One region of the Mycobacterium sp. E2327 genome, then DNA from elsewhere that is predicted to be linked to it. Evidence: riboswitches for the same ligand, from Rfam matches in the RefSeq annotation. Region 1 holds a riboswitch; each other region holds the start of a gene.
What was found. Region 1 has a riboswitch for magnesium ahead of A5712_RS12515 (Rv1535 family protein). Riboswitches for the same ligand answer to the same signal wherever they lie in the genome.

Region 1 (10,791 bases):
GTGCGCGCCTGCCCCGGGCCCGAACCGCGGGTCTCGAAGCGCACAGTCACCACGCCATGGCCGGCGCCCTGCACCCAGCCGTGACCGAATTCGCGGTGCGCCACATCGTCGCCGATCCGCCATGGCGACGCCTCCTCGGTCGCCGGTGCGAACATGGCCTCGGCCGCGGTCTCGATGTGCTGCTGGTCGGAAGTCTCCCCCGACAATTCGAGGTCGGGGAACAGCGATTCCTGGCGGACGTCGCTCAATCCCGAAAACCCCACGCCGAGAAGGCGAATCGGCCCGATTTCGCGCGGGTCGAGCAGCAGCCGGCGGGCCACCGCGGTAAGGGCGCCGGCCTCGGTGGTCGCGTAGGGCAACGTCGCCGAGCGGGTCAGCGTGCTCATGTCGGACTTCTTCAGCTTCACCGTGACGGTGCGGGCGCCGCGGCCGTCGCGCAGCAGGCGCTGGTGGGCGTGCTCGGCGATGGGGTCGATCGCGTCGCGCAGCTGCTCGAGGCTGGTCAGGTCCGCGGCGAAGGTGGACTCGGCGCTGATCTGCTTGGCCACCGCGCGCTCGGCGACGGGGCGGTCGTCGATGCCGCGGGCGAGGCGGTGCAGCGCGGGCCCGACCGTCGCGCCCAGGATGTTGGCCACCTCGGCGTCGGTCAGCGCGGCCAGCTGCCCGATGGTCTCGATGCCCAGCCGGTTCAGCTTCTCCTCGGCGACCGGGCCGATGCCCCATAGCCGCCGCACCGGCAACCCGCCCAGCAGCGCCTGCTCCTCCGCGCGCCCGACCACCCGCACGCCATCGGGTTTGGCCAGTCCGGACGCGATCTTGGCGATCTGCTTGCCCGAGCCCGCACCGACCGACGCGACCAGGCCGGTCTCGTCGCGAATGCGCCGCCGCAACTCCTCGCAGAACGCCTTGACGTCCTCGGCCGCCGCCCCGGCGAGCTGCGTCGGCTCCCCGAAACCCTCGTCGACGGACAGCTGCTCGACGACAGGTATCAACCGGCGCACGGTGTCGAAGACCCGGCGGCTGGCCACCCCGTACACCACGCCGCGCGGCGGCAGCACCACGGCGGTCACGCCGATCAGTCGGCGGGCCTGATGCATAGGCATGGCCGACCGCGCGCCGAACACGCGCGCCTCGTAGCTGGCCCCGGCCACGACGCCCCGCCCGCCCAGGCCGCCGACCAGCACCGGCCGCCCCCGCAGGGTCGGTCGGGTGAGTTGTTCGACGGAGGCGAAAAACGCGTCCATGTCCAGGTGCAGCACCCACCGGGACTCCACAACTGCAAATGCTATTGGGATAACGTCTTTGGGTATGGCAATGAACCTCGCGCACCGACGGATTTGCAGCTCGGATCGCTGGGCGAAGCAGGTGGAAGACGACCTGCTGCCGTGGGCGCTGGCCGGTGTGGAGCTGGGCGACAACACGCTCGAGATCGGACCCGGTTACGGCGCGATCCTGCGGGTGCTGGTCGACAAGACGCCGAGACTGACCTCGGTGGAGATCGACACCCCGATGGCGCAGCGATTGCAGCAGCTCTACGGCGATCGGGCCCGCATCATCAACGCCGACGGCACGGATACCGGGTTGCCGGACAACGAGTTCAGCTCGGTGGTGTCGTTCACGATGCTGCATCACGTCCCGACCGCGGACCTGCAGGACCGGCTGTTCGCCGAGGCGTTCCGAGTGCTCCGGCCCGGCGGCGTCTTCGCCGGCAGCGACAGTGTGACGTCGCTGCGGTTCCGCCTCCTGCACTTCCGCGACACGTGCAACACGGTCTCTCCGGAAACCTTGCCGGATCGCTTGCGGGCGGCGGGTTTTCGCGATGTGGAGGTCGAGGTCCGCGGCGGCAGGCAGCGTTGGCGGGCGGTCAAGGGCGCCTGATGGTTGACGCGGCGCCATCACGATGGGCGCGGTTACGCCGCCAATGGGACGAGCGGCTGGAACCCGGTGAGCAGGCCACCGTTCTGGCCTGGTCGTCGTTCACGCTCACGTTCGCCGGACTGCGCGGACTCACCCACTGGATCCGTGCCGGCCACGGACCGTCGGGTGGCGGTATGAACTTGGGCGGCAAGCACTTTCACCACTACAACATCGGTATCGCGATGCTGGCGACGGTGGCCGGCGTGGGTCTGCGCGGGACCGAAAGGCAGCGACGACACCCCGCGGCGGCGGTCGCCTATGGTGCCGCGAACGCGATGATCGTCGACGAGCTGGCCCTGCTGCTGGACCTCAAGGACGTTTACTGGGCGAGGGAGGGCCGCGAGAGCGTGGACGTCGCGGTCGGGGTCATCGCCACCGGCGCGACCGTCGTGGCCGGCATGCCGTTCTGGCCGCACGCCCACCGCGCGCTCCGAGCCCGCTAGCGATTCGCGGCAAGCGAAAGGGCGAGACCGGCTCCCCTCCGGCCTCGCCCTACGCCCACCGTCACTTCTTGCCCGGGATCACCTGCGGGTGGAGCGGCTGTTGCTGGACCGGCTGTTGCTGGACCGGCTGCGGGTGAATCGGTTGCTGCTGGATCGGATGCTGCTGGCAGGCCAGGCATTCGATCGGTCCGTGGCCGCCACCTTGCTGCTTGCCACCACCTTGCTGCTGACCGCCACCTTGCTGCTGACCACCGCCCTGCTGCTGGCCGCCCCCTTGCTGCTGACCACCGCCCTGCTGCTGACCGCCGCCCTGCTGTTGGCCGCCACCTTGCTGCTGACCGCCGTCATGGTCCGACGGCACCGGAACGGGTATGGGCACGGGCACCACGACCGGCGGGATGTTCACCGTCACGTTCGGCGGTGGCGGCGGGGTGCCCGGGTCGACCGGCGCGTCCGGCGGGGTGCCCGGGTCGGCGGGCGGCGCCGCGACGACCGGCGCGGGGGCGTTCCACACCGGCGCGCCGCCACCGCTGACCGGGCCGCTCGGCAATTGCGCGGCGTCGGGCGGCGTGGCGAGGGCTGGCGGGGCCGGCGCCACGGGCGGCGGCGCGACCGCGGCGGCGGACTGGGGCGAAATCGGACTCACATTTGAGTTCGGCACGACGACGGCCGGCTTCTCTTGCTTCGAGCCCGTCCCGTTGATGAGCATCATGCCCAGCCCGCCGACCACTCCGAGCCCGGCGATCACGGCCGCGGCGATCAGGACGGTCGTGGCCCGCGAGCGCGGCTGCTCGGTCACCGTAGTGGGCGGGAAGTCCTCGAAGTTTGCGGGTTCCGACAGGGATCCGTCTTCGATCGAGGGGTCACCCAACGGGCTCGACGCCCACGCCTCGGCGACCGTGAGGTCCTCGTGCGGGATGGCGGCGAAGGTAGCGGACTGGAAGTCTTCGATGGTGCTCATGGTGCGTTCCTTAACTGTGGTTGCGGCCCCCGTTGGGCCGCCGTCACAGGTAGGAGCAGCTAGCCCCGCCACACCGGACAGTTTTTTCGGAACTTTTTTCAGAAGTTTTTTGCGCCCGCGTCGGCTCAGGCTTTCGTGATGCTCACCCGCACGCCGTCGCCGATCTCCGAGCCATCGGCGGGCTCGCCGAACTCGAAGCTGGTGGCGAGGATCTCCCCCGCGATCAGGTCGCGGTGCGTCTGCGCCCAGTCGGCCCGCTCGCCGGGCACCGACATCACCACGCTGATGCGGTCGGACACGTCCAGCCCGGTCGACTTGCGCAGTTCCTGCAGCTCCCGGATCCGGTCCTTCGCCCAGCCCTCCGCCTCCAGTTCCGGGGTCACCGTGCCGTCGAGAACCACCAGACCGGACCCGTCGGGAAGCGCCGCGGTGTAATCGGGATCGGCGGCCACCAGTCGGGAGCTGTACTCGTCGGGCTGCAGCACCGCGGGACCCGCCGTCAGGGTGCCGTCGGGGTTGACGACGCCCTCGCCGGCCTTGACGGCCTTGATCGCCGCCTGCACATCCTTGCCCAGCCGCGGCCCGGCCACCCGCGCGTTGACGGTGAGCTCGAACCGGCCGTACGTGTCGATCGCGTCGGTCAGTTCGACCCGCTTGACGTTGAGCTCGTCGGCGATCAGGTCGACGAACGGCTCGAGCCGCTGCGGATTCTCAACGGCCACGGTCAGTTTCGGCAACGGCAGACGCACCCGCAGCTTCTTCGCCTTGCGCAACGACGACGCCGCTGAGCAGACTTCCCGGACCTGATCCATGGCGGCGACCAGGCCGGCATCCGCGGGCAGCGCGTCCGCGTCCGGCCAATCGGTCAAATGCACCGAGCGCTCGAACGTCAGACCGCGCCAGATGATCTCCGTCACCGACGGCAACAGCGGGGCGGCCAGGCGGGCGGTCACCTCCAGCACGGTGTGCAACGTGTCGATGGCGTCGGCGTCTTCCTCCCAGAACCGCGAACGCGACCGTCGCACATACCAATTCGTCAGCGCCTCGGTGAACTGGCGCAGCTGTTCGCAGGCCCCCGAGATGTCGCAGACATCCATCGACTCGGTGAGGTCGTCGCGCAGCTCCGCCAGCTTGGCCAGGATGTAGCGATCCAGCACGTTGGCCGAATCCGTGCGCCAGTTGCCGACTTTCGGCGCGTAAAGGGCCAAGAAGCTGTAGGCGTTCCACATCGGCAGCAGCACCTGACGGACGCCTTCGCGGATGCCCTGTTCGGTGACGATCAGGTTGCCCCCGCGCAGGATCGGCGAGGCCATCAGGAACCACCGCATCGCGTCGGAGCCGTCGCGATCGAACACCTCCGAGACGTCGGGGTAGTTGCGCAGCGACTTGCTCATCTTCTGGCCGTCGGAGCCGAGCACGATGCCGTGCGCGACACATGTTTTGAACGCCGGACGGTCGAACAGCGCGGTGGCCAGGACGTGCAGGGTGTAGAACCAGCCGCGTGTCTGGCCGATGTACTCGACGATGAAGTCGCCCGGGTAGTGCCCGTCGAACCAGTCGCGGTTTTCGAACGGGTAATGCACCTGCGCATACGGCATCGAGCCCGAATCGAACCACACGTCGAGCACGTCGGGGATGCGCCGCATCGTGCTGCGCCCCGTGGAATCGTCGGGGTTGGGCCGAGTCAGCTCGTCGATGTAGGGCCGGTGCAAGTTGGTGGGACGCACCCCGAAGTCGCGTTCCAGCTCGTCGAGGCTGCCGTACACGTCGACCCGCGGGTAGGCCGGATCATCGGACTTCCACACCGGAATCGGCGTGCCCCAGTAGCGGTTTCGCGAGATCGACCAGTCCCGCGCGCCCTGCAGCCACTTTCCGAACTGCCCGTCCTTGACGTGTTCGGGGTACCAGGTGATCTGCTGGTTGAGTTCGACCATGCGGTCGCGGAATTCGGTGACCGCGACGAACCACGACGACACCGCCCGGTAGATCAGCGGATTGCGGCACCGCCAGCAGTGCGGGTAGGGGTGCTCGTAGGTCTCGTGGCGGACCAGCACGGCGCCGTTGGCCGCCGCCGGACCGCTGCCGTTCTTCAGGTCGCGGATGATGTGCGGATTCGCGTCAAAAACGCGCTGCCCCTGGTAATCCGGGACGCTTGCGTCGAACCGGCCCTTCGAATCGACCGGGGTGACGGGCACGATGCCGGCCGCATCACAGGTCGCCATGTCGTCCTCGCCGTAGGCCGGCGCCATGTGCACGATGCCGGTGCCGTCCTCGGTGGTCACGAAGTCTCCGGGCAGCACCCGGAATGCGTGGGGGGTGTCCATGAAATACGGGAACGGCGGAACGTAGCGCAGACCCAGCAGGTCCGCGCCCCGATAGGTACCCAGCACGTCCGGCTCTTCACCCAACTCGCGCGCGTACGCGGCCAGCCGCGCCTCCGCCAGCACGAAGCGGCGGCCGTCCGCCTCGACCGCCACATAGGTCACCTCGGGGTTCACGGCCACCGCGAGGTTCGACGGCAGCGTCCACGGTGTCGTCGTCCACACCAACAGATAGGCACCGTCGAGCTCACCCCCGGTTACCTTGAAACCGACGGTCAGGGCCGGGTCCTGGCGGCTCTGGTAGACGTCGTCGTCCATCCGCAATTCGTGGTTGGACAGCGGGGTTTCGTCGCGCCAGCAGTACGGCAGCACCCGATAGCCCTCATACGCCAGGCCCTTGTCCCACAGCTGTTTGAACGCCCAGATCACCGACTCCATGTAGCTGGGATCCAGCGTCTTGTAGTCGTTGTCGAAGTCGACCCAGCGGGCCTGGCGCGTCACGTAGGCCTGCCACTCGTCGGTGTAGCGCAGCACCGATTCGCGGCAGGCATCGTTGAACGCGGCGATTCCCATGTCGTCGATCTGGGACTTGTCGTTGATGCCTAGCTGGCGTTCGACTTCCAGTTCGGCGGGCAGCCCGTGCGTGTCCCAGCCGAACCGGCGCTCCACTTTGTAGCCGCGCATGGTGCGATACCGCGGCACGATGTCCTTGACATACCCGGTGAGCAGGTGACCGTAGTGGGGCAGCCCGTTGGCGAACGGCGGCCCGTCGTAGAACACGTACTCCGGGGCGCCGTCGCGGCGGGCGATGCTGGCGCGGAAGGTGTCGTCGCGCGCCCAGTAGTCGAGAACCTCGACTTCGAGCGCCGGAAAATCGGGCGCACCGCCGGCCAGCTTCGGGTACGCCTTGACGTCAGCGTTCTCGGTCACGATCTGTGTCGTCTCCTGTGGCCATCATGCTCAGGCCGGGGACGACGACGCGCAAGGTGCGCGAGCGCCGCGGTACCACCCCGCTTGCCGCGCTCTCACGCGACCGCTCGATGAGGGCTGTGACGGGCCTACCCGTTCGGTTCTACTGAGCCTGCCGGCCGTTCTTCCGAAGGCTCCCCGGTGATCGCCGGATCGATGCCAGTGTCTCGATTCTACTCAAACCCTGCACTCCAAGGGGTTACCTGGTCTCAGGGAAGACCTGCGACCGGGTAGCCCCTTGGAGGCGTTGTGCCGATGGTGGCGACCCACTGCGCCCGGCTCCGCCGCGCTTGTGATCGCCACTTAGGCCCGGACATCGAGCACGCCAACGCGCCACAGCGCGGCGTACACGTGACGCACGCCGATGGCCAAGAAGTGGGCGGCGCCGTCCACCAGCGGGTCGCTGATGACGATGGTCGTGCCCTCACGACGCGTGGCCTTCTTGGGCGCGGGGGCCGGGGTCGTGTCGCGCACCACGGTCAGCTTGCGGGCGGGCGCGACGGTTACGACTTCGTCGTGCAGAACTGCGGTCATGATCGTCTCCTGACGGAACTCAAACGAACGTTGACTGGACTGACGTGTCCCATCCCGTTGTGGTTCCGATCCGAGAACGCTTGGCGGGTAAGCCGATTAGCGTTGGCGACTCAACCGAGAACGTCGCGCTTCAGGTCGGATCGGGACGGAACACAGCCCGGACTTCGATCCGGACTATCGCTGGAACTCATACGTCCCTCACCTCCTCGACGTCACGACGCGTGCGGTTGCCCGCGCGATCCACGCGCACCAAAAGGAGTACAGAAACCGGCGAACCGCCGGAGAACCGCACCCCTCTCGTCAGAGCTTTGGCACTACACGACGTGTCCGATTCCTCGGAAGCCACCTGGGCTCAACCCTTAAGCCGGGAGGAGCTGTCCTGACCCGGGGCGTCTTTCGACGTTCGGGGTCAGTGGCCTGTATTCGTGTAGACGCCTCACCTAACGAGGTGCATACGCGACCGATCATGCATGACCGCCACGACACGGTCAATGTGATCTCGTCCGTGTGCCCGAATCTTTATGCAGTCATTACGCGGGCACACAGGATTTAACAAGCTGCACCGCCGCGCGGGCGTAGCCCGTCGAGCACCAGCGCCACCACAAAATCGGCCACCTGAGCAGCGGTGACGTCGTCGTCGGTGCTCAGCCGCCGTTGCGCCAGCTGGCCCACCAGCGCGGCAAGGGTGTACGCCACCATGCGCGGCGGGGCGGTGACCACCTCGCCGCGCTCCTGGGCGGCGACGATGAAGCTTTCGATGTCGTCGATGAACCGCTCGTAGATCCCGCCGAGATGTTTTTCGAAGCGCTCGCCCAGCGCGCAAGGATCCCGCAACAACAGCTTGACCGTCGCCTTGTCGGACTCGAAGAACTCCAGCGTCGCCCGCACCGCGACCCGAAGCGACTCCTCCTGCCCGGCGTTCCCGCCCGGCGCCCCCAACGCCGCAGCGACATGGGCGCGCAGCGCGCCCTCCTCGGCCGCCATCAACGCGTGGAAGAGCTCGTCCTTGGAGTCGAAGTACCAATAGACCGAGCCGTAGGCCAGACCGGCCCGCTTCGCGATGTCGGCAATCGTCGTCGCATGAAAACCCTTGCGCGCGAACACTTCTTTGGCGGCCGACATGATCTGCTCGCGCCGCTGCGACTTGTCCTCGTCGCTGACCGCGCGGCGCCGGCGGGTTGCGCTGGTCACGGACCGACCAGGCCATCGAGCCGGCCGATGGTGTCGATGAACTCCTCCACCATGTCGAGCACCACCGAGCGGACCGGGCGGACCCGGTCGAGCGAACCGACCACCTGGCCGACGAAGTACGTCGCCAGCTCACGCGCCTTGGAGTCCGGATTGGTCGCGGCCTGGTTGATGCGCACCTGAGAGCCGGTGACCAGCGCGGTCTGCAGCGGCATGCCGAGCGGATCGGGGGTGTCGGGCCGCTCCCACTCGTCGGTCCAGGCCGTGCGTAGCATCCGCGCCGGCTTCCCGGTCATCGACCGGGAGCGCACCGTGTCCGAGGAGCTCGCCGCCAAGAACTTCTCCGTGACCACGGGGACCGTCTCGGCCTCTTCGGTGGTCAGCCACACCGAGCCGCACCACACCCCTTCGGCCCCCAGCGCCAGGGCGGCGGCGACCTGGCGGCCCCGCGCGATCCCGCCGGCCGCGAGAACCGGGACCGGCGACACGGCGTCCACCACCTCGGGGACCAGCACCATGGTCGCGACCTCGCCGGTGTGGCCGCCCGCCTCGGTGCCCTGCGCGACGATCAGGTCCACGCCCGCGGCAGCGTGCCGCCGCGCGTGTTGCGTGGTGCCCGCGAGCGCGGCCACCACGACGCCCCGGTCATGGGCACGCTGGACGAGGTCGGCGGGCGGCGGCCCGAGCGCGCTGGCGATCAGGCGGATGTCGTGCTCGAACGCCACGTCGAGCAGCGGCTCGTAGCCCTTGGGCGAGATGTTCAGGCCCCCGGCCGACGCCCTCGGCTCCTCGGCGGGGACCACGACGCCGTAACGGGACAGGATGTCCTCGACGAACGCGCGGTGCTCCTCGGGCAGCAGCTCGCGCGCCTGTTTGGCGTCGATCCCGCCCTGCTCGGCACCGACGTACTTGGGCGGCAACAGCAGGTCGACGCCGTAGGGCTTGCCGCCCGTCTGCTCCTCGATCCAGGTGAGCTCGGTGCGCAGGCGCTGCGGACTGTGCGCGACGGCGCCGAGGATCCCGAACCCGCCGGCGTTGGTTACCGCGGCCACCACGTCGCGACAGTGGCTGAAGGCGCAGATCGGAAACTCAACGCCGAGCATCTCGGCGACCCTGGTTCGCATCGCCCGACGCTAAGAGTTACTGACTGATAAGTCAATCGGTTAGGGCGACCGGCCGTCCGGCGGCCAGCTGGCCACGCCCTCTTCCAAGGGGACCTGGAGGCTGCGCAGGATCGACGAAACCATTCGCCACGCCCCGATGGCGGTGGTCAGCTCGATGAGAACCGTTGTATCGCCGTGCAATTCGCGCTCGCAGGCGGCCCAGCTCTCGGCGCTCACCGCGCCGTCGCGCACCACGTCGTCGGTGGCCGCCAGCACCGCGCGCTCGGCCGGCCCGAAGCCCTCATACCCGCGCCAATCGCGCACGCCGACGAGGTCGTCGGCGCTCACGCCCAACCCCGACGCGACCCGCCAGTGCTGCGTCCACTCGTAATCGCACGCGGTGAGCCAGCCGATCCGCATGATGACCAGCTCGCGCAGCCGCGGGTCCAGGGCGCCGTGCCAGAGCATTGTGGCCAGCAAGTCGTTGATGCCGCGCGCCAGCGGCGGATGGTTGAGCAGAACCTGGAAGATGCTGAGCTCCGCCATGTAGTCGGGTACCGCGGCCTCGTCGGCGGCGGCTTTGGCCACGTCAAGCGGCAGTCGGGGGACCCGAGCTTGCCCAATAGGTGGGGTCATGGTGTGAGCACTCCGTCCACTGGTGGACACCTCGCGTTCACCGGCAATGGTAGCCAGCGGCAGCAGCCGTCGGAGGCGAACAATCATGAACGAAAAGCCCGGAGCCCCAACGCCGCAACGCGGAACCGGGCGGTGAAAACCGCGGTTCCGGCGCGAGCTGCGCCGGGGCCGCGCGCGCGAATGCCGTTGACGCCCACGTGGATACCCCGACGCCGACGGCTTCGGGCCGGCTCGCCGCGCGGGCCCGGCCCGTCCCTCGCCAGCGAATGAATTCAAAGCCGCGGGCTGCCGTGATCGGACCGTGATCGGTCCCCCTGGACGGCGCCCACGCCCTCCTCCAGCCGCCACGGTTCGGTCCCGAACCGGACACGCCAATCACGACAAAGTATGAATCTCGCCACAATTCAGTTGGGACTTAACTTGCAATCTTAAAGATTTCAGCGATTTCCCTGCGGAGTTTCGCAATAGCCCCTAGCATGGCGTGATTACGCATCCTCGATGCAGGTCATCGGTGCGCCCAATTTGGTCTCCGTCTCGACCCACGCGGGTCGGGCTGCCTCAGCCCGCCCTCGGCGCCTCGCGCTGACAACGCCCCTGGTCATGCCCGTTCGGGCTGGTAAACGCCGGACACCTTGGCGGACAGCGCCTCTGGGGGCGACGGCGGTACGCCGTTATGGCCAAATACCGTCCCAAAAGTATGCGTCTGGGCCTTCGACCAA
Region 2 (10,791 bases), on a different contig from region 1:
CGCCTGGAATTCATCGAGGACCGCAACCGCTATCCGATCGGTGCCGAGGTGATCGATCGCCCGATGTTCGTCACGGGGGAGCCGCGCTCGGGAACCACGCTCGTGCACGCCCTGATGGCGGTGGACCCGCACGCACGCGCGCTGCGGTTCTGGGAGGTGATGTACCCGTCGCCGCCGCCCGGCACCACCCGCCCCGACGACCCCCGCCGCGCCCGGGCCGACGCCGACTGGCGCGAGATCAACGCGAAGATGCCCAAGTGGCTGCTCAGCCACCCGTACAACGACATGCTCGGCGACGGTCTGCCCGAAGACGAGCGCACCTGGGCCTTCGACTTCCGGGTGATGACCCCGACGGCGTGGTGGCGGGTGCCGATGCAGACCCTCGTCGGTGGTCTGCCGACGGACCCGGCCGCGCAGTACCGCCTGCACAAGGCGATGCTGCAGCAGTTTCAATACAACCGGCCCCGGAAGTACTGGGTGCTGAAGGGGTTTCACGGCTTTCGGCTCAAGGAGCTCTTCGATACCTATCCCGACGCGAACCTGCTGTGGCTGCATCGCGACCCCGTCCAGGTGGCGGCGTCACGCACCATGATGATGGCCGACATCCTCGACGGCATCGTCGGCCCCATCGATCTCGCGGTCGAGGCGAAGAAGCACCTCGAGATGACCCGGGCCAGCATCGCCAACACCATGACCAACCCGCTGGTCGACGACCCGCGGATCCTGCACATCCCCTACGCCGACTTCATCGCCGACCCGGTCGCCACCGTCGGGCGCTACTACGCCTTTTGCGGGCGGGCCCTCACCGGCGAGGCCGAGGCGTCGATGCGCGACTACCTGGCGTACAACCGCGGTGATCGCTACGGGAAGTTCCGCTACTCCACCCGGCTGCTGACCGACATCGGCGAGAACCTCGACGACCTGCATGCCGAGTTCGCGCCCTTCCGGGAGCGGTTCGGGGTCAGCATCGAAAAGCGGGATTGAGACTCCCGTGCGCGCGCTATCGGTCCACAACGTGACGTTCCTCGGGGCGGATACCGATGAGCTGCACCAGAATTGGACGGCCCTTGGCCTGCGACACCTCAGCATCCTCGACACCCAACTCCTCGACCCCGGCTTGGGGCGCCTGATCCGCGCCGAAGGGTACGCGGTCGAGGCGGTCTACCACCTGTTCCGCGCCGGGGCGGACCTGTCCCGGCTGATCGATGCCGCCGCCACGACGGGTGCGCGGTGCATCTACCTGCTCACCGGCGGCCGAGACGGGCTCACCTGGGAGCAGGCGGCCGAGCGGTTCTGCGGCGCGATCGAGCCGTGCGTGCAACAGGCCGGGCAGGCCGGCGTCGGCCTGGCCATCGAAAACGCGTCGAGCCTCTACGCCGACATCCATTTCGCGCACAGCCTGCGTGACACGATCACCCTCGCCGAGCTGGCGGGGCTCGGCATCTGCATCGACCTGTTTCACTGCTGGGCTGAAGCCGATCTCGCGGGCCTGCTGCGGCAGGCGCTGCCCCGCACGCAACTGATCCAGCTGAGCGATTACGTGCTGGGCGACCGGGCCCTACCCGCCCGCGCGGTACCCGGCGACGGCGTGATTCCGGTCGAATCGTTCGTGGCCCAGGCGTTGGCCGGGGGCTACCGGTTCGGTTTCGACCTGGAGTTGCTCGGCCCCCGCATCGACGCGGAGGGCAGGTTGGCGGCGGCCGGGCGGGCGTGCGCAACGGTGCGCGCGATGCTCGACGGGCTCGACGGCTGAGCAGCCGAGAAAGGAAGGGGTGCGGTGGCTTTCGGTGACGGGGCGGACGACGCGGCGCTCGACCGCGCGTGGGACGAATTCTGCGAGCGATTGAAGGCCGCCGGCAAGCAGGCGTTCAAAGACTTCAACGCGCCCTCCGGCGTGCAGCGCGCCGACGCGTTCCGCTTCCTCACCCAGAACCTGGGGCAGGCGTTCGATCTGGCCCTGGAAACCCGCGACACGCGCTATCCGGTGCTGCACGCCTTCTGCAACCCGACCAGGAAACTGGGCGGGGACTGCGCCGATTTCACCTACCAGCAGGCCTGGATCGACGGCGATTCGACCTACCGGATCACCGGAACCCGCGGCACCGCGCCCTTTTTCAACATCACCGTGCAGGGGGCCCGCCCGGACGGCCCGCACGTCTTGCACGAGCCGTTCGGCGACGTGCCGGAGGTCAACCTGCTCGGCCACCAGCTCCGAGTCGAGGCGGACGGCACCTTCGAGCTGTATATCGGCGGCCCCGAGCGCGGCCCGAATTGGCTGCCGACCACCGCGCAGTCGCGCAAGCTGTTCATCCGCCAGGGCTTCGACCGCTGGGACGAGCGTCCCGCCCGGATGCGGATCGAGCGCGTCGACATGACCTCGCCGAAGCCGCTGCCCACCCCCGACACCATGGTCGCGGCCATGCGTTGGGCGGGTGATTTCGTCACCGGGCTGATGAGCGACTGGCCCGAGTTCCCGTTCACCCACGGCGGCGTCGACGGTGAACATCCGAACCGGTTCCCTCGCCCGGACGCGTCCGACGCGGACGCCAAGCGCGGCCGGGCCGCCGCCAACATGTACTGGGAACTGGGCCCCGACGACGCCCTCATCGTCGAGTTCGACGCCCACGAGGGATTGTGGATGATCACGAACATGGGGGCCTACTTCACCAGCATGGACTTCCTCTACCGACCGGTCAGCTACACCCCGAGCCGCGCATCGGTCGACCACGACGGCAAAGTCAGACTGATTCTGGCGCACCGGGACCCGGGCCTGCACAACTGGATCGACACCCAGGGATTCGAGCGCGGGAACCTCACCTACCGGCACATGCTCGCGGGTCAGCCCGCGACGCTGACGACCCGGCTCGTCAAACACGCCGACCTCGCGCGCGCGTTACCGCCGGAAACCGCGCGTGTCACCAGCGCCGAACGCACCGCGCTGATGTGGGAGCGCTTCAACGGGATACGTAACCGATTTCCCCTCTGATGCGGCCCCGGACGCGCGTGTCTTTCCGGCTATCCGGGCTCCCGCGCAACTAGGCTGGCTGCGATCACGAGGAGGGGCAGCGACGCATCGGCATGGGCCAGGGCGCGTTAACGGCGGACACTGAACCGGGCGGGAGGAACCCCGCACCGGCGCGTTCTGCTCGTCGGCCGCGATGGGTCGCCCCGGTGCGCCGCGCCGGCCGGATCGCGATCTGGGATCAACCCGAACGGCGCAGCGGCATTCCGGCGCTGGACGGGCTTCGCGCGATCGCGGTCACGCTGGTGCTCGTCGGGCACGGCGGCATCCCCGGTGTCGCGGGCGGGTTCATCGGCGTCGACATCTTCTTCGTCCTCAGCGGATTCCTGATCACCTCGCTGCTGCTCGACGAGCTCCAGCGCACCGGCCGAATTGAGCTGACCGGCTTCTGGATTCGGCGGGCACGACGGCTGCTGCCTGCCCTGGTGCTGATGGTGCTCACCGTGGGCGCGGCCCGCGAGCTCCTGCCGAGCCAGTCGCTCACCGGATTACGCGCCGACGCGATCGCCGCGTTCCTGTGGGTGGCGAATTGGCGGTTCGTCGCCCAAAACACCGACTACTTCACCCAGGGCGCCCCGCCGTCGCCGCTGCAGCACACCTGGTCGCTTGGGGTGGAGGAGCAGTACTACTTCATCTGGCCGGTCCTGCTCATCGCGGTGACCCTGCTGTTGGCCGCGCGGGCCCGCCGGTACTTTCGGCGGGCCACCGTCGGCGGGGTGCGGTTCGCCACCTTCCTGATCGCCAGCACCGGCGCGCTCGCTTCCGCGGCCCTCGCCATCGTCCTGGCCTCCGACTCGACGAGGGACCGAATCTATTTCGGCACCGACACCCGTGCGGAGGCGTTGCTCACCGGCGCCGCCGCGGCGGCACTGCTGGTGCGGGATTGGCCGTCGATGAACCGCGGCTGGTGCCTGATCCGCAGCCGGTGGGGACGGCGGGTCGCCCGCTTCCTGCCGCTGCTCGGCGTGGCCGGGTTGGCGGCGGCGACCCACTTCGCGTCGGGCCGCGCCGGTGAGTTTCGCCACGGCCTGCTGATCGGGGTCGCGGTCGCGTCCGTCCTCGTGGTCGCCCCGGTGGCGATGGAACAGCGCGGCGCCATCGCCCGCATCCTGGCCCTGCGTCCGCTGGTGTGGCTGGGCACCATCTCCTACGGCGTGTACCTGTGGCACTGGCCGATCTTTTTGGCCCTCAGCGGTGAACGCACCGGATGGTCCGGCCTGCCGCTGTTCGGCGCGCGGTGCGCCGCCACGGTGGTGGTCGCCGCCGCGTCCTGGTGGCTGATCGAACAACCGATCCGCCGGTGGCGGCCGGCGCGGGTGCCGCTGTTGCCGCTCGCGGCGGCGACCGTGGCCAGCGCCGCCGCGGTGACGCTGTTGGTGGTCCCGGTGGGCACCGGGCCCGGCCTGCGCGAGGGCCTGCCCCCGGGGGTCTCGGCGGTGGCCGCGGTCTCGCCTTCCCCGCCGGGCGGTGGCCGCCCCGCGCCCCGCGATCCCCACCGGCCCTTCACCGTTTCGGTGTTCGGCGACTCGATCGGGTGGACCTGGATGCACTACCTGCCGCCGACGCCCGGCTTCGCGTTCCTCGACCACACCGTCATCGGCTGCAGCCTGGTGCGCGGCACGCCCTATCGGTACATCGGCCAAACCCTTGAGCAGCGGCCCGAATGCGACGGCTGGCCCATCAGGTGGTCGGCGCAGCTCGGCCAGGACCAGCCAGACGTCGCGCTGTTGATCATCGGCCGCTGGGAGACGGTCGATCGGGTCAACGAGGGGCAATGGACACATATCGGCGATCCGACCTTCGACGCTTACCTCAACGGCGAGTTGCAGCGAGCGCTGAACATCCTGAGCGCCAACGGTGTTCGTGTGGTGGTGGCGACGGTGCCGTACAGCCGGGGCGGTGAGAAGCCGGACGGCCGGCTGTATCCGGAGGACCAGCCCGACCGGGTCAACCTCTGGAATGCCATGCTGCGCAAGACGATCGCCCAGCACACCGGCGTCCAAATCCTCGACCTCAACAAGAAGCTGTGCCCGGACGGCGTTTACACGACCAAGGTCGACGGCATCAAGGTGCGCAGCGACGGCGTCCACCTCACCCCCGAAGGGGTGAAATGGCTGACGCCCTGGCTCGAGGAATCCCTGCGCTAGGCGCCTAATCGCCGGTGCGGCAGCTGATTTCCATGCTGTCGCTTTCCCGGACGAGGAAGTTGAAGCTGACGTAGCCGTTGTCCGGGTCGCGCACCCGGTCGAGGTAGGGCTGGGTGTCCGCGGCGCTGGCGTTGTCGGCGACGATCAGCGCGCCGGTCGACAGGCGCGGTTCGAGTAGCTCGATCACCGGAAGGTAGAGGTCCTTCCACCCGTCGAGCAGGACGAAATCGACCGAACCGTCGAGCTTGTCCAGCGTGGTCAGGGCGTCTCCTTCCAGAATGGTGATCACGTCGTCCAGGCCGGTCTCGGCGAACGTCTGTTTGGCCGCGGCGATCTTGCTGGCGCTGAGCTCGGTGGTCACCACCCGGCCGGTGCCGTTGTCGCGTACCGCCGCGGCCAGGTGAACCGCGGAGATTCCGAAGGACATGCCGAACTCGACGATCGTGGCCGGCCGGGTCGCCCGCACCAGCGCGTAGAGCAGGCGGCCGGATTCCGGTGTCACCGGAATGTAAAACTCGCTCATCGCGTCGGCGCGCTCCTGCGCGCTCATCGGCCGGTCGAAATCGCCGATCCTTTCCCGCAACCGCGACATTTGATTTTTCGTTTCGGTGTACATCCGGTCGAGCACCGTCGCGACCTTGGGCGCCTGCAAAGTATTAGCCATGGTTTCGAGCGTAGTCGCGACGGTCGATGGGCCCGTGGGTTAACAGAAACCAACGTAATGGTTGCGTAAAGTAATTTGACGCCCATTGGGTCGCGGTGCAAGATGGACGGGCAAGCACCTCGGTAGGTGAGGCGTCTGCACGGATACAGGCCACTGACCCCGAACGTCGAGAGACGCCCCGGGTCAGGACAGCTCTTCCCGGACCCAAGGGTTGAGCCCAAGTGGCTTCCGGAACTTTCGGATACGCCGTGCAGTGCCGAAGCTCCGACGAGAGGGGTGCGACCGGTGGTGCTCCGCCGGTCATTTCGCCTCTTCCGTTCAGGTGAATGTGACGACACCCGCGTGTGTCCCGGCCGTGAGGAGGTGAGGGCGAGATGAGTCCCGGCGACAGTCCGTATCCCAATTCCGTCTTGTCCCGATCCGGTTCCGGCATTCTCTTCGCCGCCTGATTTCCTCGGGCGACCAATACCGCTGCGCAGCAAGCGCATTGCGGGCGCCTAGGGTCATGCCAGGAGCCGATCGGACCTCCCGACAGGAGACGATCATGGCTTTTGTTGTTGCACAACGCCTTACCGGTCCGCAGCGGGGACGCGGCCGGTCGATGCTACGAATCGGCCGACTCTTGGTCGGCAAGCTGCACGCGCGCAGCACGCTGACTCCGCAGGAGCGGGCCAACCTCTATGTCTCGCGGACGCCGATCGCGGTCATCTCGGCCTCGCTGGGCGGCCATCCGCCGGACGGCAACCGGCGGTGATTCGCTAGCCCGAGCCCGAACCTGTTCGGAGATAGCGAGGATTCGATGACGTCGATCTCGACCGAGCCCCGCGGCGACCTGGGTACGTCCGAGGCGCCAAGCCAAGCCGTGCTGGATTCGGCGCACGCCGGCGACATCGTCGGCGCCTTCGGCCGCATCCACCGGGACGCCGCACACCCGGGTAGCGGTGGCCGCTGGCGGCGGCTGCGGACGCTGATGGTCATCACCGGCCCCGGGCTGATCGTGATGGTCGGGGACAACGATGCCGGCGGCGTCGCGACGTACGCGCAGGCGGGGCAGAACTACGGGATGGGGCTGCTGTGGACGCTGGCAATGCTGATCCCCGTGCTGTACGTGAACCAGGAGATGGTGCTGCGGCTGGGCGCGGTCACCCGGGTCGGCCACGCGCGGCTGATCTTCGAGCGGTTCGGCAAGTTCTGGGGCGCCTTCAGCGTCGGTGATCTGCTGATCCTCAACGCGCTGACGATCGTCACCGAATTCATCGGAGTAGCACTGGCACTCGGGTTCTTGGGCTGCCCCAAGGCGATCGCGATCCCGGCCGCCGCGGTATTGCTGTTCGCCGTGGTGGCCGGGGGCTCGTTCCGCCGCTGGGAGGGCCTGATGTTCCTGCTGATCGCGGTGAACGTGCTCATCATTCCGATGGTGTTGATGGCGCACCCCACGCTGAAAGGAACGGCGGGCGGGCTGGTGCCGCAGTTCCCGGGCGGGCTCAACTCCACCGTGCTGTTGCTCGTCGTCGCGATAGTGGGCACCACGGTCGCGCCGTGGCAGCTGTTCTTTCAGCAGTCCAATGTGGTGGACAAGCGCATCACTACCCGCTGGATCGCTTATGCCCGAGCCGATCTGATCATCGGGATCGTCGTCGTCATGGTCGGCGCGACGGCCCTGATGGCGGTGACCGCGTTCGGGTTGGCCGGCACCGGCGACGTCGGCGGCTTCACCGACGCGGGTGCGGTGGCCGCGGGCCTGGCCCGGCATCTCGGCGGGACGGTGGGCGCGCTGTTCGCGATCATCCTGCTGGACGCGTCCTTGATCGGCGCCAACGCGATCGGGCTGGCCACCACGTATGCCGTCGGTGACGCGTTGGGCAAGCGGCACTCGCTGCATTGGAAGGTCAGCGAGGCTCCGCTGTTCTACGGCGGGTACGCCGTGTTGCTGGCGGTGTCCGCCGCCGTCGCGTTCAGCCCGGACCATGTCCTGGGCCTGGTGACCCAGGGCGTGCAGGCCCTCGCGGGCGTCCTGCTGCCCTCGGCGACGGTGTTCCTGGTCCTGCTCTGCAACGACCGGGCGGTGCTCGGGCCGTGGGTAAACACGGTGCGGCAGAACATCATCGCGTGGGCCGTCGTGTGGTGTCTGGTGGTCTTGTCGCTTGCGCTGACCGCGACGACCTTCTTCCCGGGCCTGTCCACGGGCACCATCGAGGCCGGTCTCGCGGTCGGTGCCGCGATCGGGATCGTGGGCGGGGCCGTCGCGATCGTCGCTGGCCGGTGGCACCGGGACCGGCGCGACGCGGAAGCCGTTGCGGGGACGCTCGGCGGTGGCCTGGATCCCGAGGAGGTTGACGAACTCGACGACGCGCCGCTCCTCACGCGCGCCGAGCGGCGGGCGGTGCGCCGGCAGGACCGGGCGCACTGGCAGACCCCCAACCTCGCCATGCTGGACAGGCCGGTGATGTCGCCGATCCGGCGGGCCGGGCTGTTGACCCTGCGGGGCTATCTGGTCGTGGCCGTCGTGTTCGTGATCATCAAGATCGTGCAGGCCGGCATCATCGAGCCGGCCACGTCGCTGTGAGTCAACCGTTCGGCAGCAGCACGATTTTGCCACGGGTGTGCCGCTTTTCGAGTTCCTCGAAGGCGTTGGCGACGTGATCCAGCGGGTAGCTGCCGGCGACCTCGAAATCGATGGTGCCGGTGGCGATCAGGTCGGCCATCTCGGCGAGCACTTCCGGCGTCGACGCGTCCACACTGCCCTCGGTCTTGGCGCCGACCTCGCCGGCCTTCTGGAACGAGATGATGGTCTCGATCCGATCGGGCGCGACGCCGAGATCCACGGCGAGCTGGACGTAGTCGGGGCCGAACAGATCGATGAGCGCGTCGATCCCGCCGGGCGCCGCCTCTCGCAGCCGGTCGGCCAGGCCGTCGCCGTACTCGACCGGGGTGACGCCGTGGGCGCGTAGCCAGTCGGCGTTGCCGGGCCCGGCGATACCGAGCACCACCGCCTTGCGCAGGACCAAGAGCTGCACGACGAGGCTGCCGACCCCTCCCGCCGCCGCCGAAACGGCGACCGTCTCGCCCGGTTTGGGGTCGACGGCGCGAACGGCGGCGTAGGCCGTCACGCCGACCACGTACAGCGAACCCGCGACCTCCCAACTCAATTCGGGAGGCTTGCGAATTAGTTGATCAACCGGGACGGCGGTATGCGTGGCGTGGCTGGAGCGGCGGAAGCTGAACCCAAGAACTTCGTCGCCGACGGAAAACGCCGTCACTCCCGGTCCCACGGCGGTCACCACCCCGGCAAGGTCGCTGCCCTCGCCGGACGGAAAGGTGGCGGGGAACATGTCATGCATGGCACCGCTTCGGATGGCGGCCTCGCCGGGATTGATCCCGGCGGCGCGAACCTCGACCACGACCTCGTCCGGGCCGGGCGACGGCATGTCCACGTCCGCCACGTAGAGGACGTCGCGGCCCCCATAACGGTCGAACCGTACTGCTCGCGCCGTTCCTGCCGTCATCTTTCCCCCTCACGCCACGAATAGGCCTCGCCCCCGCCAGCATAGGCGTGGCCTGCTCTTGTTCCTGCCCGCATTTCGCAGTAGCGTCAGGCGCCGCGGACTGGACAGGGAGGGAACCCATGGAGCTCGCTCGGATCAGCGTCGCCGGCTGGGCGGTCGCCACGGTCGTCGGCGCCGCAACCACCGGCTGCGGTGACTACCACCACAGTTCGCCCTCCACATCGCTACCGGGCAGTGGCCCGACCAGTTCGAGCGCGGTGACGAGCCCGTCGCCCGGACAGCAGACCGATTACAGCAACTTGCTGATCAAGGCCAGCGACATCGGCGGCGACTTCACCACTCCCCAACCGCCGGTGCTCAACCCGAACAACGCCGCGGGCGTCGCGCAACTGTTCGCCAATGCCGACAACAGCCGCCGGATCGGCGACACGATCCTGATCGTCGCCGATCCGAAGGTGGCCGCGGCGGGAGTCGAGAACACCAAGGCCAACTACGCGGGCAAGGTCAGCGGGACCTGGCAGCCGATCGATATCGGCTCCAACGGCGCGATGATCTCCGGCACCGCTCCGGGCAATTCCCAGGCCATCACGGTGCTGCTCTTCAACGAGGGCAAGGCACTCGTCAACCTCGAATTCGACAGCGCGCCCAACGATCCCATCGACCCAGGCGTCGCGACCGATGTCGGCCGCAAGCAGGACGCGGCCATCAAGGGCGGATTGCCCGCCTAACCCGCGCGGAAGGTCTTGCGCGCGGAATGCCTTGCGCGCGAGGCGCTCAGGCCACGACCTGAATGGGGTCGCCGACGTTGACCTGGTTGAAATACCAAGCGGCATTATCCGGGCTGAGGTTGATGCATCCGTGGCTGACGTTCGCGTGGCCCTGCGAATCGACCGACCACGGGGCCGAGTGCACATACACGCCGCTCCAGGTGACCCGGACGGCATACTGCGCCGTGATCTTGTATCCCTCGGGCGAACTCAGCGGGATGCCGATGGTCCGCGAGTCCATCACCACGCTGCGTTCCTTTTCCAGGGCGGTGAAGTTCCCGATCGGAGTGGGACGGCTGGGCTTGCCCATGGATGCCGGCATCGTGCGCAGCACTTCGCCGTTGCGGCTGACGGTAAAGGTGTGCCCGGACAGGCTGGCAACGCCGAGCAACTCGTCACCGGTGTCGAAACCCGTCGTCAGGGCCTGCACACCGACCGAGACGTGGCTATGCGTGGGCCAGTAGTGGTCGGGAACCCACTGGACGACGTTGTTCTCGACCCACTCGAAGTGGCCGGGCATGCCGCTCGGCGACGTGACATGGATGGTCCGTTCGGCGGCGACGCGGTCGGTGGCCGGCGCGGTGAACGTGACCACGACCGGGTGCGCCACCCCCACCAGGGCGCCGTTAGCCGGGGAAACTGAGGCAACCCCCGGGACCGGCTCGGGCAGCGGGACGGCGGCCAC
Region 3 (8,635 bases), on a different contig from region 1:
ATCGCGTCGGCGGCATCATCGGCGCGCATCCGGCCCAACAGCGCTGCGACCTCCTCGTCGGGCATGTCGTCGAGCAGCCGGCTGGCCTTATCGGGATCCAACTCCTCGAACACATCAGCTTCCAACTCCGGATCACTGCGCACCCGATCGAGGATCTCGCCACCCTCTGCCTTATTCGCTTCCTCGAGCAGGTCCGCGATCTCGGCGGCCTTGAACCCGCCGACGCGGCCCCAATGCCGGCGTACCACATCGGAGCGGACGTGACCGATCAGCGGTTCGAACGCCTTCCAATCCCGCGGCGCCTGCCCGCCCGATCCCTTGATCAGCCCGAAAAGCCTTGGCGGGCGTCGCGTGTCCAATCGCGTGAGTACCCATCCGGTGCCGGTGTCCTCGAGCCTGACGTCGTATGCGCGCACCAATTCCACGGCGGCCACATCGATCAGCCGGTGCCCCAGCACGTCGGCGCGCAACAGCACCTCACCGTCGCGTCGCTCGAACCCGCGGAGGTCAACCTTGTTCTTGGCCAACACAACTTGCTCTGCCGTGAATTCGTGTATGGCCTGGCTGCCGATGAACACCGACCGCCCACCGACCTCCGCCACGATCCCGGTCACCAACGGATACTGGTGGGCGCCCCGCAGCCGCACGATCACGTCCTCGACGCGGCCGACTACCTCACCGGAGCGGGCGCGCACCGGTCCGCGCAGCAACTGAGAGAGGTGGATCACCGGTAGCCCGTCGCGGGGCTTCGCCGTCTCTGATGTGCTCACTTGGCCCTCCTCGATCACTTTCTTTGATGTCCTGCGGTTCTCGGCGGCTAACCCGCCGCTGGCGGCCGCCCCAGGATGCGGGGGCGGAACCCGTATACGGGAGAACCGAATTCGTCGTCGGCCGCGTCCACGGCCCCGCCCAGCGGCATGCCGGGCACGCCCATCGGCCCCACGTCCTCCATCACCATCGGGGTGGCGCCCAGGCTCTGATACGCGCCCGCCCCCATCTGGGTCGTTGTCAGTGCGGTCGGGTTGATCGTCGCCCCGCTCGCGGCCCAGGCGGGTGGTACGGACAGGGACCCAACCAGGTTCGCCTCTCCCATCCCGGCCGCGGCCGCGCTGTGCACGCCGGCCGTCTCAGCCGCGGCTGCGCCGCCAGCCGCGTCCGCCGCACCGGTCGCCGCGTTGTCACCGCCGGTGTTCATGAAGGCGTACGCCGATGCGTTGTCGACGAATGTCGTGGGGTTGAGAATCCCATTGGTGGTGAATGCGTTGCTGATGCCCGAGGTCGAGGCGTCGGACAGGAAGCTGCCCAGCAGCGCATTGTTGGACCCGTCCAGGTCGTTCAGGAGCCCGGCAAGCCCTGTGGTGGCTTGATTAGAGCCGGGCGCGGTGATCCCGCCGAGCACCGGTATGTTCGCCAGCGCCGCCGCCACATCGGGGGTGGTCGACGCGTTGGCGGCTTGGCCAACCGCGTTAGCTTGGGAGGCCACTCCGCCGGCGTTGGTGGTGGATTGCGGTGAGCTGAACGAAGTCAATTGCGTCGCCGCGGTAGAGGCGGTGGCATAGCCGTTCATCGCGGCGGCATCTTGAGCCCACATTTCCGCGTATTGGACCTCCGTGGCCGCGATCGCCGCGGTGTTTTGACCGAAGAGGTTGGTGGCCACCAGATTCGACAGGTGCGCGCGGTTCGCCGTGATGACCGTGGGCGGCACGGTCATGGCGAACGCGGACTCGTAGGCGGCTGCGGCCGCGTTGGCTTGGATGCCTGCCTGCTCGGCCTGGGTAGCGGTGGCGCTCAGCCAGTCGAGGTACGGTCCGATCGCGGCCGTCATCAGCGTGGACGACGGGCCAAACCAACTCTCGCCGGTCAACCTCGAAACAACCGAGCCGTAATTAACAGCTGCAGAACGCATTTCAGCGGCCACCGTGTGCCAGGCCGAGGCAGCGGCCAGCATGGACGCTGATCCGGGACCCGAATACATTCTGGCCGAGTTGATCTCCGGCGGTAATGACGCGAAATCGATCATGACGCTCTCCTTCGAAATCCTGTTATCCCGCGGCAGGCGGACGTGGCATCACAACGGGCTTGAACCCGTACTTGGGAATCGCTCTGCGTAGCCGCCTGGCCGCGCCCGCCATCGGCGCCGCATACGCTCCGGGCCCACCCGCGCCGCCCGAACCGATATCGCTGAGTCCGGTGGCAGGCAACGCGGCTTCGGCAGGGGTGATCGTGGCTGCACCGGTCCAGCTGGGCGGCACGGAGACCGCGCCGACCAAATGCGCCTGGCCCATGGCGCCCGAGCCGGCGGCGCTGATGCCGGTCAGTCCCGCAGAGTCCGCCGCACTCGCGGCCGAAGCCGCGCCCGCGCCGATGTCCGCCGGCGCCGCGGTCGCCTTAGGGAATACGGAGCTGAAGCCGGCAATGTTGGTCAGGATGCTCTGTGGATTGAACGGGCCCCCGGCCATCGCTCCGTTCAGCACCGAAGTGCTCAGGAAATTGGAATTCAAGAAGGACCCGAGGGCCGAGCCGTTGCTGCCGTTCAGGACAGTGGCCAGTCCGTGGAACGGCGACGACGCATCGGAACCGGTAGCCAGCACGCCTTCCAATGCCCCCAATATCCCGCCGGGGTTGCTGGAGGCTGCCGAGGACACTATCGACTGCGCATTGCCGGCCGGTGTTTCGGCGGCTTGGGCAACGGCGTTGGCCTGGTTGGCAATTCCGTCGGAGTGAGTGGGGGACTGCGGCGCGGTAAATGGCGTCAGTTGGGCTGCGACGCCCGCTGCGCCGGCGTAACCGTTCATCGCGGCGGCATCCTGCGCCCACATTTCCGCGTACTGGGCCTCAGTGGCCGCAATCGCCGGCGTGTTTTGGCCGAAAACATTCGTCGCCACGAGTGCGGCGAGCTGGGCGCGGTTGGCCGCGACGACCGCCGGGGGAACCGTCATGGCGAATGCTGACTCGTAGGCGGTGACGGCGGCTTGGGCTTGGCTGCCCGCTTGCTCGGCCTGGGTGGCGGTGGTGCTGAGCCACTCCAGGTACGGTACGGCCGATGCAAACATCGACATCGATGACGGGCCGAACCAATCCGAGCAGGTGAGCTCCGACATCACGGAGTCGTAAGATGACGCAGCGGAACGCATTTCAGCGGCCATCGAGTTCCAGGCCGAGGCCGCGGCCAGCATGGGCCCTGACCCAGGGCCCGAATACATTCTGGCCGAATTGATTTCGGGCGGCAATGCGGCGAAGTCGATCACGATCCCCCCTAGGTATTCAACGTGCGGCGGCCGCGTTGGCCGCCTCGGTTGCGGCGTACGAGTCGGCGCTGGTCTGCATGGTGGCGACGAACATCTGGTGCATCACGGCGGCCTGGGCGCTCAGGGTTTGAAACGCCTGCGCGTGCGTGGCGAACTTTGCCGCCGTAATAACCGACACCTCGTCGGCAGCCGAGGGCACGACCCCGGTCATCGGCGCTGCTGTTGCAGCATTTTGAGCTTCCAGCGTCGAGCCGATCTGTTGCAAGCGAGTGGCGGCGGCGGCCAGCGATTCCGGCCGAGCAGTGACAAAAGCCATCGGAGTTCTCCTAGCGAATAGTCGGTAAGGCGCTGACGCGGTTCAAAGGACCCCTCGCGGATCCAAGTCGGCCCAGGTGGCGGGACGTGGTAGCTCGTTGCTTATGGGCGTGGAACTGCAAGCGGCATAGGGCATCTCCTCACGCCAAAGGCCAGGCACTGGCCAGTTGGCAACCCCGGAGGATTGATTTCCGCGCACGCCGAAGACAAACCCGCCGAGCGGTGACGCGCGGACAAAACTTGTGGGATCAGCCGATTACAGCTGCGAAAACGAGCCGGGACCGGATCGCAACGAAATGGTCGTCGACCTCGGATAAGGACTATCGTCGGGACTCATTCCGCTCTCACCTCCTCGCGGCCAGGGCATACGGGGATGCCAAACCTTGCACAGCGGGGAGAAATGCCCAGGCCAGAACACCTGAGCACGGCACCCCTCTCGTCAGAGCTTCGGCACCACACGGCGTATCCGGCCCGATAGGAGCCGGAAGCCACTTGGGCTCAACCCTTAATCCGGGAGGAGCTGTCCTGACCCTGGGCGTCTTTCGACGTTCGAGGTCAGTGGCCTGTATCCGTGCAGACGCCTCACCTAGCGAGGTGCTTGCATTGGCCATGGTGGCACTCGCGAACCGGCGAGTCAACTTTTCAGGACCACGCGTTCTAAACAGTTCACGTGCTGGACACATACGCACCGGCGCATCCGTGGGCTCCTGCGACCACCCAGTCGCATCGGCAACCCTTGGGCGATTTGCCATTCCGGCGGCGCCAAAAGCCTGCCCGATTCGTTTGCTAATCGATATCCAGCGCCGGATTTTCGATCATCGGCAGCCGCACCCGGAAAACCGTTCGGCCATTGGCGGATTCGGCGGTCACCGAGCCGTGGTGGGCCTTGACGATCGAGCTCACGATGGCCAGGCCCAGCCCGATGCCCGAGCCGTTGGACCGCGCCGCGTCGGCGCGCGCGAACCGCTCGAACAACCGGGGCAGGAGATCCGCGTCGATGCCCGGGCCGTCGTCGGCGACGGTCAGTTCGACGTAGGGCGGTTCCGTGCCGCGGCGCCGGCAGGTGATCCCGGTCGTCACCGTGACGCCCGGCGGCGTGTGCACCCGGGCGTTGCTGAGCAGGTTGCTGACCAATTGGTGGAGCCGGGCGTGGTCGCCGCGAACCCAAACCGGCTCGTCGGGAAGGTCTTTGACCCAGAAGTGGGTCGGCGCCGCGACCGCCGCGTCGTTCACGGCGTTGACCACGAGGTCCGCGAGGTCGACGTCCTGGGTCTGCAGGTCCTGGCCCTCGCCCAGGCGCGAGAGCAGCAGCATCTCGTCGACGAGCACCGCCATGCGCCGCGCCTCCGACTCGATGCGGGCCAGCGCGTATTCGGTGGTCGCCGGCAGCGCCGAGCTGTCTTGGCGGGTCAGCTCGGCATACCCCTGAATCGCCGCCAGCGGGGTGCGCAACTCGTGGCTGGCGTCGGTGATGAATTGGCGCATCCGCAAGTCGGAGTCGGCGCGATGCGCCAACGCGCTGTCCACGTTGTCCAGCAACCGGTTCAGCGTGTGCCCGACGACGCCGACCTCGTTGTCGGGGTCGGTGTCATTGGGCTGCACCCGGACGCTGATTCGGTGGTCGTCGGTCAGCGGCATGGCGGCGACTTCGGCGGCGGTGGCGGCGAGCCGGCGCAGCGGGCGAAGGGTGATCCCGACCACCCAGATGGTCAGCCCCGCCGTGATCGCAAGGGCGGCCGCGATAAGTGCCGTGGTGGTGATGTTCTTGCGGGCGATGATCTGGTTGGCCCGCGCTTGCGATACGCCGACGACCAACAGGTCGGATCCGTAGGCCCGGCTGTCGACGCGATAAGAGCCGAGGCTGCCCAGCTTCTCGGTCCGCGGCGGGGCGTCTTCGGGCCAGGGCTGGGACTCGATGGCGTGCACCGCGTCGGCCGGTGCGGGTCGCGCCTCGGCTTCGGAAAAGACCGCCGAGCCGATCACGACGCCGTCGTGCAGCACGGCTATGACGTTGCCTGGCGTTTGATCGGTGAACTCCAGCATCGCCTGCCCGATGGATTCGGTGCCCCCGCGCGTCGGACCGTGGTCGCCGTTTCGGTATCTCGTGTACGAATTGCTCAGCGCGTCAAGGGATTGGGCAACGTCGGCATCGCTCATCGCCGTCACATAGCCGCGCAGGCTCAGCACCGAGACGATGCCGACCGTTACGAGCACCACGCTGACCACGGCCAGCACGCCCAATAGCAACTGGCGGCGCAGCGAATGGGGCAGCCACCGCGAAAGGTCCCTGGATCTGGTATTCGGCTCGCCGGTCATTCGGGCGGTCGCAGCATGTACCCAACGCCGCGGACGGTATGGATCATGGGCTCCCGGCCGGAGTCGATCTTCTTCCTGAGGTACGAGATGTACAGATCCACGATGCTGGTTCGGCCGGCGAAGTCGTAATTCCAGACGCGGTCGAGGATTTCGGTGCGGCTCAGCGCGCGCCGGGGATTGCGCATGAGGAACCGCAGCAATTCGAACTCGGTTGACGAGAGCGATATCGGGGTGCCGCCGCGGGTGACCTCCCGGCTGGCGGTGTCGACATGTAGGTCGCCGATTTTCAGGGTCTCGGCCGCCGGCGGGGTCTGCTGGGTAGAGCGGCGCAGCAGGCCGCGCAGTCGCGCGACAAGCTCCTCGAGGCTGAACGGCTTGGTCATGTAGTCGTCCGCGCCCGCGGTCAGGCCGGTGACGCGGTCCATGACCGAATCGCGGGCGGTGAGGAACAGCGTGGGGGTGTAGGCGTCGGATTCGCGGATCCGCTGCAGAATCCGCAGGCCGTCCACGTCGGGAAGCATGATGTCGAGCACCAGCACGTCGGGAATGACGTTTTCGAACTTCGCGATGGCCTCGCGGCCGTTGTGGGCGATGTCGACCACCCAGCCCTCGTAATGCAGCGCCATCTTCACCAAGTTGGTCAGCGCGGGCTCGTCGTCAACCAGCAAGACACGGATCGGTGAGCCATCGGCACGGTAAATCCTGGGCAGCTGACCAAGGATGGCTTGGCGTGGGCGCTCGCTGCGTGCGTATCCCGACGTTGCGGTCATATGCTCACATCCTCCCAACTACACACCGGATTGTCACGGAATTCATAGAGTTCTCAAATAATTCGGGCCTCGCTGACTCACATTTGAGTGGACATATATGTGTTTCATATGTGTTGAATCGCCCGACTTGAGAGGAGCCGACTTCCCAAAAACACTGGAATTCGTGGCCATTGATTCACTCGGGCAGCGCATCGCACGGTCAGACTCTTCAAACCGTCGGCTCAATAAGGGCTTTCGCCCCTGGAGGTCCTCGAATTCGTTAACAAAATATTACGCAATGTTACGAATTCCCGGGGCGTGCAACCTCTTTGGTAACAAAGGGTCGGAACGGGCTGGCGCGGACCCTGCGGGGGTCAGTGGCCGGTCGTCAGCACGCCAATTCGGCGGCCACTGTGGTGATGATCAATGTCATTAAAGCCAGCGAACAACGCCGCTGTGGTGCGTTCCAATATTCGTGGGCACGGCATTTCGGTGATCACGGCATTTGTGTTGGCGGCCGCAGTCGGGCTGTTGCCAGCGGCGAATCATCAAGCGCGAGCAATTCACGAGTGTATTTGGCATGCCCGTGTTTTCGTGTGCCGCTGGCGCACCGTGGACACACCACCGGATCCCAAGCCGATTACGCCGAGAACGACGGACTCCCTTTCCGTCCACAGGGCGGCGCAACCGGCGCTTTATCAGATTTCGGTGACAGCTGTGGGGGCCGTCCGCGCGGCCGCGATGTGACCGGCTCCGCTGAAACAACCAACAGATAGGACAGACGATGGACTTTGGCGCGTTGCCGCCGGAAATCAACTCCGGCCGGATGTATCTGGGGCCGGGGCCCGGAACCCTGTTGACCGCCTCGGCGGGCTGGGAATCGCTGGCCGCCGAGCTGACCGACGCCGCCAGCGGGTATCAGTCGGTGATCGCCAGCCTCACCGACGAGTCCTGGCTGGGACCGACGTCGCTGTCGATGGCCGCCGCGGTGACGCCCTACATATCGTGGATGACGGCCACCGCCGCGCAGTGCGAGCAGTCGGCCACCCAGGCCACGGCCGCGGCGGCGGCCTTCGAGACCGCATACGCCATGACGGTGCCGCCACCGCTGATCGCGGCCAACCGCGCCGAACTGATGGCGTTGATCGCGACCAACATTTTCGGGCAGAACACGCCGGCGATCATGGCCACGGAAGCCGAGTACAGCGAGATGTGGGCGCAGGACGCCACCGCGATGTACGGCTACGCCGCCAATTCGTCTGCGGCGTCGGCATTTTCGACGTTCACCTCGCCGCCCCAGACGACCAACCCGGGCGGCGTCGCCGCGCAGGCGGGTGCCCAGGTCGGCAGTAACGCCCAGACGAGTACGGCGCAGTTGATGTCCTCGGTGCCCCAGACGCTGCAGACGCTGGCGACCCCGGGTGCGGCGTCGGGTACCGCTTTGTCGCCGGCGGCGGGCACCGCGGCGTCGCTGGGATCCACGGCGGCCACCTCCCCGCTCAGCGCGCTGTCGAGTCTGACGGGAGCGACCGGCAAAACCGCCACCAAGGGCGCCAGCACCGGCGCGAGTGCCTTGTCCGGATTGACCTCGAGCCTCACGTCGGCGTTGGGCGGGAACGGACCCGCCCTGCTCGATGTGGTCGGCCTCGGTTCCGACCTGGCCGGCCTGGGCGGCGACGGTGCCGGTTTGGGCACCGACGGCGCCGGAATGGGTTTCGACGGGTATGGCCTGAGCCTGGATTTCGTGGGCTTGGGTTCGCTTGAGGGAGCCGACGGGGGAGCGGCCAGCGGCCTGGGAGGCCTTGGGCCCCTTGGGGGTCTGGGCGCGGGCGCGTCGGCGAGTGTGGGTCAGGCGCCCTCGCTCGGGACCTTGTCGGTCCCGCCGACGTGGGCCGACGCGGTGTCGTCGGTCACGCCGCTGCCCGCCCTGGACGCCAACGCCATGCCGGGCGGGTGGGGCGCGGTGCCCGCGTCAGCACCCACCGCGGGCGTTTCCAAGCTGCCGCT

Region 2: it holds a riboswitch for magnesium, as region 1 does, so the genes downstream of both, A5712_RS31145 (hypothetical protein) here and A5712_RS12515 (Rv1535 family protein) in region 1, are expected to answer to the same signal.
Region 3: it holds a riboswitch for magnesium, as region 1 does, so the genes downstream of both, A5712_RS08340 (PE family protein) here and A5712_RS12515 (Rv1535 family protein) in region 1, are expected to answer to the same signal.

Annotation. Positions count from the first base shown of each region.
Region 1 is NZ_LZKE01000107.1:35,579-46,369, forward strand. It holds gene A5712_RS12490 (DNA polymerase IV) at 1-1,259, opposite strand, end outside; gene A5712_RS12495 (class I SAM-dependent methyltransferase) at 1,309-1,878, shown strand; gene A5712_RS12500 (hypothetical protein) at 1,878-2,360, shown strand; gene A5712_RS12505 (hypothetical protein) at 2,422-3,321, opposite strand; gene ileS (isoleucine--tRNA ligase) at 3,447-6,572, opposite strand; gene A5712_RS12515 (Rv1535 family protein) at 6,915-7,145, opposite strand; M-box (ykoK) riboswitch at 7,431-7,600, opposite strand; gene A5712_RS12520 (TetR/AcrR family transcriptional regulator) at 7,695-8,336, opposite strand; gene A5712_RS12525 (nitronate monooxygenase family protein) at 8,333-9,457, opposite strand; gene A5712_RS12530 (carboxymuconolactone decarboxylase family protein) at 9,497-10,060, opposite strand.
Region 2 is NZ_LZKE01000242.1:47,412-58,202, forward strand. It holds gene A5712_RS27810 (sulfotransferase) at 1-984, shown strand, start outside; gene A5712_RS27815 (sugar phosphate isomerase/epimerase) at 992-1,753, shown strand; gene A5712_RS27820 (DUF1214 domain-containing protein) at 1,778-2,986, shown strand; gene A5712_RS27825 (acyltransferase family protein) at 3,079-5,169, shown strand; gene A5712_RS27830 (O-methyltransferase) at 5,174-5,833, opposite strand; M-box (ykoK) riboswitch at 5,945-6,116, shown strand; gene A5712_RS31145 (hypothetical protein) at 6,378-6,587, shown strand; gene A5712_RS27835 (NRAMP family divalent metal transporter) at 6,633-8,399, shown strand; gene A5712_RS27840 (NADP-dependent oxidoreductase) at 8,401-9,339, opposite strand; gene A5712_RS27845 (hypothetical protein) at 9,459-10,067, shown strand; gene A5712_RS27850 (L,D-transpeptidase family protein) at 10,114-10,791, opposite strand, start outside.
Region 3 is NZ_LZKE01000069.1:434-9,068, reverse strand. It holds gene A5712_RS08355 (magnesium transporter MgtE N-terminal domain-containing protein) at 1-770, opposite strand, end outside; gene A5712_RS08350 (PPE family protein) at 818-2,020, opposite strand; gene A5712_RS08345 (PPE family protein) at 2,043-3,248, opposite strand; gene A5712_RS08340 (PE family protein) at 3,265-3,564, opposite strand; M-box (ykoK) riboswitch at 3,988-4,164, opposite strand; gene A5712_RS08335 (cell wall metabolism sensor histidine kinase WalK) at 4,350-5,879, opposite strand; gene A5712_RS08330 (response regulator transcription factor) at 5,876-6,649, opposite strand; gene A5712_RS08325 (PPE family protein) at 7,413-8,635, shown strand, end outside.